2 linked regions of the Alloacidobacterium dinghuense genome follow. The protein of the gene in region 1 interacts with the protein of each later gene in a pairwise test. Links are inferred from orthologs where the notes say so. Each region holds a gene or a part of one and is shown in the gene's direction. Other genes may lie near its edges.

The links. Proteins that work in one complex are often made in the same cells at the same time.
Region 2: the proteins of H7849_RS12600 (region 1) and acpP interact in binary tests that used the Escherichia coli proteins (3 or more experiments, as listed by UniProt). The link is inferred for Alloacidobacterium dinghuense from one-to-one orthologs.

What each region holds. Positions count from the first base shown.
Region 1 is NZ_CP060394.1:3,066,475-3,070,003, reverse strand. The notes cover bases 432-3,113. They hold H7849_RS12600 (acyl-CoA thioesterase), read left to right. Parts: upstream 432-1,406; coding sequence 1,407-1,820; downstream 1,821-3,113. Other genes in these bases: H7849_RS12585 (polyprenyl synthetase family protein), read right to left, coding at 2,786-3,113; H7849_RS12590 (cobalamin B12-binding domain-containing protein), read right to left, coding at 2,336-2,743; H7849_RS12595 (hypothetical protein), read left to right, coding at 1,906-2,217; rseP (RIP metalloprotease RseP), read left to right, coding at 432-1,339. In the rest of the region: more of rseP, read left to right, coding at 1-431; more of H7849_RS12585, read right to left, coding at 3,114-3,529.
Region 2 is NZ_CP060394.1:5,452,933-5,456,512, forward strand. The notes cover bases 407-3,139. They hold acpP (acyl carrier protein), read left to right. Parts: upstream 407-1,516; coding sequence 1,517-1,762; downstream 1,763-3,139. Other genes in these bases: H7849_RS22820 (DNA recombination protein RmuC), read right to left, coding at 407-983; fabF (beta-ketoacyl-ACP synthase II), read left to right, coding at 1,765-3,012; H7849_RS22835 (cold-shock protein), read right to left, coding at 3,079-3,139. Also shown: more of H7849_RS22820, read right to left, coding at 1-406; more of H7849_RS22835, read right to left, coding at 3,140-3,282; H7849_RS22840 (YIP1 family protein), read right to left, coding at 3,471-3,580. UniProt on the Escherichia coli protein: Carrier of the growing fatty acid chain in fatty acid biosynthesis.

The sequences.
Region 1 (3,529 bases):
CGTTGTGCTCGGCATCATGGTGCTCGTGCATGAGTTAGGCCACTTTGCGGTGGCAAAGTTTTTCCGTGTTCGCGTTGAAGTATTTTCGGTCGGCTTCGGCACGCGGCTTTTTGGCTTCCGCCGCGGCGACACGGATTACCGTCTGAGCCTGTTGCCCCTGGGCGGCTACGTCAAGATGGCGGGCGAGAATCCGGGTGAAGAGCGCACTGGGGATCCAGGGGAATTCGCTTCGCATCCTCGCTGGCAGCGTGTGCTCATCGGGCTAGCTGGTCCGGTTGCAAACTTTCTCCTCGCTTTTGTGCTGATGACCGGCTACTACATGATGCACAACGAAGTAGAGCAGTATCTTTACGGTCCGGCGGTTGTTGACTTTGTTCCGCCGAATTCGGCGGCGGCTCATGCCGGATTGCAGTCCGGCGATCGCATCATCAAGTTCGACAAAGATCAGAACCCGACATGGGAAAAAATGCGCATCCGGTCGGTGCTCGATGCCAATTCCACGGTTCCATTTACCGTCGAGCGAAACGAAGACGGCCAGACTAAGCAATTTTCGAGCGATCTTTACCTTCTCGATACGACCAAAGGGCAGGATTTCGAAATTGAGTCCCTTGGTCTCATTCCGCGCTATCAGACTGATCCGCTAAAAGTGCATGATGTTGAGCCCGGTTTCCCGGCGGACAAGGCTGGGTTGAAGGCGGGAGACATTATCCAATCCATTAACGGACAGCCACTGCACTCAGTGCCTGCGGTGATGGCGTTTCTGCAGCAGCAGAATGGCCAGCCGGTAACGCTCAATGTCGATCGCGATGGAAAGCCTCAGTCGCTGCATGTACAGCCAACCTGGGCTGACAACGGCGCCGGACAGATGGGTTATCGTCTGGGTTTCAAGGCCAACCTGCCACCTTTCCGCGTCGAACAGCTCCCTCTTTCCGCGGCTGTCAGCCGTTCAATCAGCTTCAATCTGCATAACTCTGGATATATTCTTGACGTGCTGCATCGTCTCGTGACGCGGCGCTCGAATGTGCAGCAACTGAGCGGGCCGATCGGGATTGCGCGTGATACGGGCGAGGCGATCACCATGCCCGGATGGCAGCCGATCATCACGCTGATGGCCCTTATTAGCCTGAACCTGGGCATCTTTAACCTGCTGCCGATACCGATTCTCGATGGCGGCATGATTTTGCTGCTGCTGATCGAGGGAACCATCCGCCGCGATCTCAACCAGCAATTTAAAGAGCGCATCTACCAGGTTGCGTTTGTGATGCTGGTGCTCTTCGCTGTCTTCGTCATGTTCAATGACGTGTCGAAGTTCAACATCTTTTCAAAACTGAAGCCGTAAATTTGACGGCAAAGTGAGTGGAAACCTGCTCCGCGCGGGCTTTTTTCTTGTTTACACTCAAATCTGCATGCAGCAAACCTCAACGATCACAGTGCGTGTACGATACGCAGAAACCGACCAGATGGGCGTCGTCTACCACGCCAACTATTTTGTCTGGTTTGAAATGGGACGCGTCGAATGTCTGCGTGAACTCGGGTTTGAGTACAAACAAATGGAAGTGATGGACGATTGCCATCTTCCCGTCGTCGAGGCCACCTGCCGTTACAAGGCGCCGGCTCGCTATGACGAGTTGCTGATACTTGAAACCCGCATCGTTGCGTTGCGATCAGGAGTGGTCAAGTTCGCCTATCGTCTTTTGCGCAGCGAAGGATTTCAGCTTCTGGCTGAAGCCCAGACAACGCATGTCGTTGTCGATGGTCGGATGCAAAAGCGCACGTTACCGGACAAGTATGCGACGGCCTTGCGTACACAGCTGCGGTGATAAGCGTGAATTTTTTTTCACGCTCAGCGGTAAACGAACTATGTGTATCCGATCTCTGCATTAGAATCGACAGCGGAGGGATTGCATGACGTTCGCTCGCACGATTCTTCTCACCTCAGCTGCTCTGTTACTGGTGACCGGCTGTGAAACAGGACGTTCCAACAAGGCGCATGCGTCGTGGCAATATCTCTCAGATGAAACGACGACTGGCAAGCCTGACCTCACCGCTTCTGCCCCCGCTTCAGGACAGCCGCCAGTACCGGGATCACCCACCGCAGCGGGGCCGGATGGCCTACAGCCTCTGAATGACAATGAAGCGCGGCAGAGCGTCGGAGCCGAAGAGGGCCGTCCAACGCCTCCACGCGAGCAGAAGAAAGATCCCTTCCAACGGCAGTAGCTCCAGCAACTGCGATAGCATTCATTTCGTTCTAATCTCAGTCCCATGGGATGGTACGTCCGCAGGCTGTCACGGTGTTTGGTGGGCTACGTGGTCCTGATTGCCCTCATCGCAGGTGTTACGACTTCACCTTTTCGCGGATAAAGCTGATGGTGGTTTCGAGGGGTGTCCCTGGTCCGAAGATGGCAGCTACACCCTTTGATCTTAGGAATTCGGCGTCCTGCTCGGGGATGGTTCCACCGAGCACGACGAGAACGTCGTCTGCGCCGCGTTCTTTCAACAATGCTGTCACGCGAGGCACGATGGCGTTGTGAGCACCAGATAAAATGCTGAGGCCGACACAATCGACGTCTTCTTGGATGGCCGCGTTGACGATCATTTCTGGGGTTTGGCGCAGGCCCGTATAGATGACTTCCATTCCGGCGTCACGTAAGGCGCGGGCGATGATCTTCGCACCTCGATCATGGCCGTCGAGGCCGGGTTTTGCTACGAGCACCCGAATGGGAGTTGTGCGTTCTTGAGACATGAACTCGAAAGAATAGCACAGTAGCGCGGAAGTGACTGATTGCTACTTATCGCGGGCGACGACAAAATCCGGTACCCAGAGGAGCGCACGCTTGAAGTCTGAATCCGGCAGGGAAGCAAGCGCGGCGCGCGCTCTTTCCGCGTGCCGGAAGGCGATGTTCATTGCGTAATCGACGGACTGGTTACGAGAGAGGATCGCAAGAATCTCTTTGTGTGTTACACGTTCGAAGTTCTGGTCCGTAAGCACGGTAAGGATCGCTTCACGATCGGTAGGAGTGCCGTTCTCAAGTGAGTGGATGACGGCAAGAGTTGCCTTCCCCTCACGCAGATCGCTGGCGACGGGCTTGCCTAGGACCTCTTCGCTTGCAGTGAGATCCAGTATGTCATCGACGATCTGGAAAGCTAGGCCGAGCGCATGGCCGTACTCGCCCATGGATGCTTCTGTCTTACCGTTCACCTTGGCGAGCACTGAGCCCAGCCTCATTGAGACTTCGAAGAGACAGGCGGTCTTGCGGTAGATCAGGTCGTTATATTCCCGCTCGGTGACCGGACGGCCCAGAGTCTCCATTTGTAGAAGTTCGCCCTCGACCATCTGTTGCGTCAGGCCGATGAGTAGATCGAGCACGCGGAAATTGCGTTCTTCCAGAGCGACACGGAAGGCCTGCATATAGAGCCAGTCACCGGCCAGCACGCATTTCGAATTACCCCACGTGGTGTTGGCTGAGGGGCGGCCACGGCGCGTATCTGCTGCATCGATGATGTCGTCGTGGACGAGGGTGGCCGTGTG
Region 2 (3,580 bases), 2.4 Mb from region 1 along the record:
CGCCAGATTACACTTCCCCGGCCAGTGTGGAGCTTCTTAAACGCTTCCTCGTAGCTTTCCCGAGCAGCGTCAAGCTTCTTGCCGACGTTGCTCAAATCCGCGATGAAGGCAACGAGTTTTTCGTAGAGTTCCCCACCGCGACGTACAATTTCTTGTACATTGCGTGTTTGCTGCTCCTGTCTCCAGAGATGAGCTACTGTACGGAGGACGAAAAGCAAAGTCGTCCGGCTGACAAGCAAAACATTCTTATCCCAGCCTTCTTGCCATAACTTGCCTTCACTTGCCATGGCAAGCATAAAAGCGGGTTCAATGGGCACAAACATGATGACGAAATCGATAGAGTTGAGCCCATAGAGTGTCTGGTATTCCCTCTGAGACAGCTCTTTGATATGCGATCGCATTGAGGCCAAATGCCGCTTTAGTGCCGACTCGCGTGCGGCCTCCTCTTCACTTCTGCAATAGTCGTCGTAGTCATTTAGAGAGACCTTCGAGTCGATAATGAGATGACGTCCTTCGGGCAGATGTAGAATCACGTCCACACGAGCGCGAGTCTGGTTCTCCCGCGTGAAGCTCTCCTGAACGCGATATTCCTGCCCTTTGTGCAGGCCCGCGGCCTCCAGTAGTTGCTCCAGAAGAAGTTCTCCCCAGTCGCCTTGAGTCTTTGAAGATCCTTTGAGTGCTTGAACTAGGTTGTTTGCTTCCTGCGAGAGCCGTTCATTGAGTGTGGTCAAGTTATTGATCTGCTCTCTTAATTCTGTGCGGCCTTTAATGCCGTCCTTTTCGAGAGAGGCCACTTTTTCTTGAAATTCGCCAAACTTCTCTTTGAGTGGGTTCAACAAATTCCCGATATTTTCCTGATTTTGTTCTGTAAACCGCTTTGACTTCTCGTCCAGAATGTCGCTTGCCAAAGCCTTGAATTGATTTGACAGCTCTTTCCGCGCGGAAGTCATAAACTCAAGTTTTTCGTTAGCGGTGGTTTGCACTCCCCCGAGTTCCGTCGAGAGTCGCACCACCTGTTCCCGCAGGTTGGCAATTTGCTCATTGGCGCTTCGCCGCTCTGTCTCGAATTGTTGAACCGATTTTCGCAACTCGGCAAGCTGAGTGATTTCCGCATCCAGCCGGGCTTTCGCCTCCCGTAACTCCCCAGTCTCCTTGAGGGCCTGCGTTAGCGAAGTATCGCGTTGAGCCAGCTGCGTCGCCAGATTTTCGCTACTCCGCTTCTCCGCAGAAATTTCGGCTCGAACGCTCTGATTGCGAATCCAATAGCCGACGGCCACCCCCACAAAAAGGGTGACTACAGTAAAAATTACAGCAAGAAGCATAACGAATATACTGCCACCGAAACACAAACAAAGCACAGACCTTGGCTATTTCCCACTGGCCTCGCGCTTTACACGATCTTAGGGCCTCAGTAGACTTGAAATTTCGGAGTGTGCTTGTGGTGTGTCTAAGCAAGGTCCAACCAATCCGAAAGGATTTACGAATTTTGTGCCGTATCGATGGATAGGAGAAACGCATGGCAGCAGTGGAAGATAAAGTAAAGCAGATCATCGTCGAACAGCTTCAGGTCGACGAAGCCGAAGTGACGCCCAGCGCATCTTTTCAGGAAGATCTTGGCGCCGATTCGCTCGACGTAGTCGAGCTTGTAATGCAATTCGAAGAAGCCTTCGATCTTGAGATTCCCGACGAAGATGCCGAAAAGATCAAGACGGTGAAGGACGCCATCGACTATATCGAGAAGAACGCGAAAGGCGGCAAGTAGTCTTGCAACGGCGCGTGGTAGTTACGGGCATCGGCCTGATGTGCGGAGTAGGCAACACGACGCCCGAGGTCTGGAAGAATCTGCTGGCAGGCAAGAGCGGGATGGCTCCCATCACCGGTTTCGATACGACAGGTTTCTCTGTCACTTTCGCAGCCGAGGTGAAGAACTTCGATCCACTCGACTTCGTGGACAAGAAGGAATCGCGCAAGATGGCGCGCTTCATCCACTTTGCTCTTGCGGCTACGCAGGAGGCGATCGAGATGTCCGGCCTCAAGATCACGGACGACAATGCTGATCGCGTCGGCGTGCACATCGGCTCGGGCATCGGTGGGTTCGACATCATCGAGCGCGAGCACAGTGCCATGCTGAACGGTGGCCCGCGCAAGATATCGCCCTTTTTCATCCCCGCCGCGATCATTAATCTCGCAGCTGGACAGGTGAGTATCAAGTACGGCGCCAAGGGGCCGAACGAGGCCACCGCAACGGCCTGCACCACTAGCGCGCACTCGATTGGCGATGCCTACCACATCATCAAGCGCGGCGACGCCGACGCCATGATCGCCGGTGGTTCGGAAGCAGCCATTACGCCGATGGGCGTGGGCGGCTTCGCGGCCATGCGCGCGCTTTCCACGCGCAACGACGATCCGGAGCACGCTTGCCGTCCTTTCGATAAAGACCGCGACGGTTTTATCGTTGGCGAAGGCGCAGGCATCCTGATCCTCGAAGATCTGGAATTTGCCCAGGCCCGTGGTGCGAAAATCGTCGCCGAGATCATCGGCTACGGCATGAGTGCCGATGCCTATCACATCACGAGCATGGCTCCCGAGGGCGAAGGCTGCTATCGCGCCATGAACAACGCGATCAAGAGCGCCGGGATTCAGCCGGATGAAATCCATTACGTGAATGCGCATGCCACTTCTACACCGGTTGGTGATGTGCTGGAGAGTGCTGCGATGGAGAAGCTCTTTGGCGAATATGCAACCAGCGGCAAGGTTCTGATCAGTTCGACGAAGTCTATGACTGGACACCTGCTGGGGGGCGCTGGCGGTCTGGAAGCAGGCATCACCATCATGGCGATGCTTGATCAGAAAGTCCCGCCGACAACGAATCTCGACAATCAGGACCCCGACTGCCATTTGAGTTATGTTCCCAATAAGCCGCAGGATGCGAAGGTCGATGTCGCCCTGTCGAATTCCTTCGGTTTCGGTGGCACCAACGGCTCATTGATTTTTCGTCGTTGGCAGGACTAGCCATCTAGACATGAAAAAGCAAAAGCCCGGCCAAAAGCCGGGCTTCTTTATTTCTGGACGATAGCCTTAAACAGGCTGAACGTTCTCGGCCTGGAAGCCCTTGGCGCCGCGCACGACGTTGAACTGCACGCGCTGACCTTCCTGAAGGCTGCGGAAGCCATTCGCGTTGATCGCGGAGAAATGAACGAAAACGTCCTCGTTGTTGCTCTCGCGTGTAATAAAGCCAAAACCCTTGGCATCGTTAAACCACTTGACTGTACCCTGTTCCATTTTTGGGGTATTCCTTTGTGTTGATATTCGCTGAAAACGGGAAGGTGTAGCAGGCAGTGCTTTGGACGGCATTACGTGCGTAACAAAAACCCACTCGGAATCGAGCGCAAGTCTATTATATCCCACTTCCAAGTACGATCTGCCCCTCAGTCGAATGCGAAGGGCAAATTTCCGAAGTCTTACAGACTTTATGAGAAAGCGCCGCTGATCAGCACCAGTACGATCCACCAGCCCACAACAGCCGCTGCTGCTTTTCCCCGCGACACCTTTGCCACGATACCGACGCCAATCACGCTCA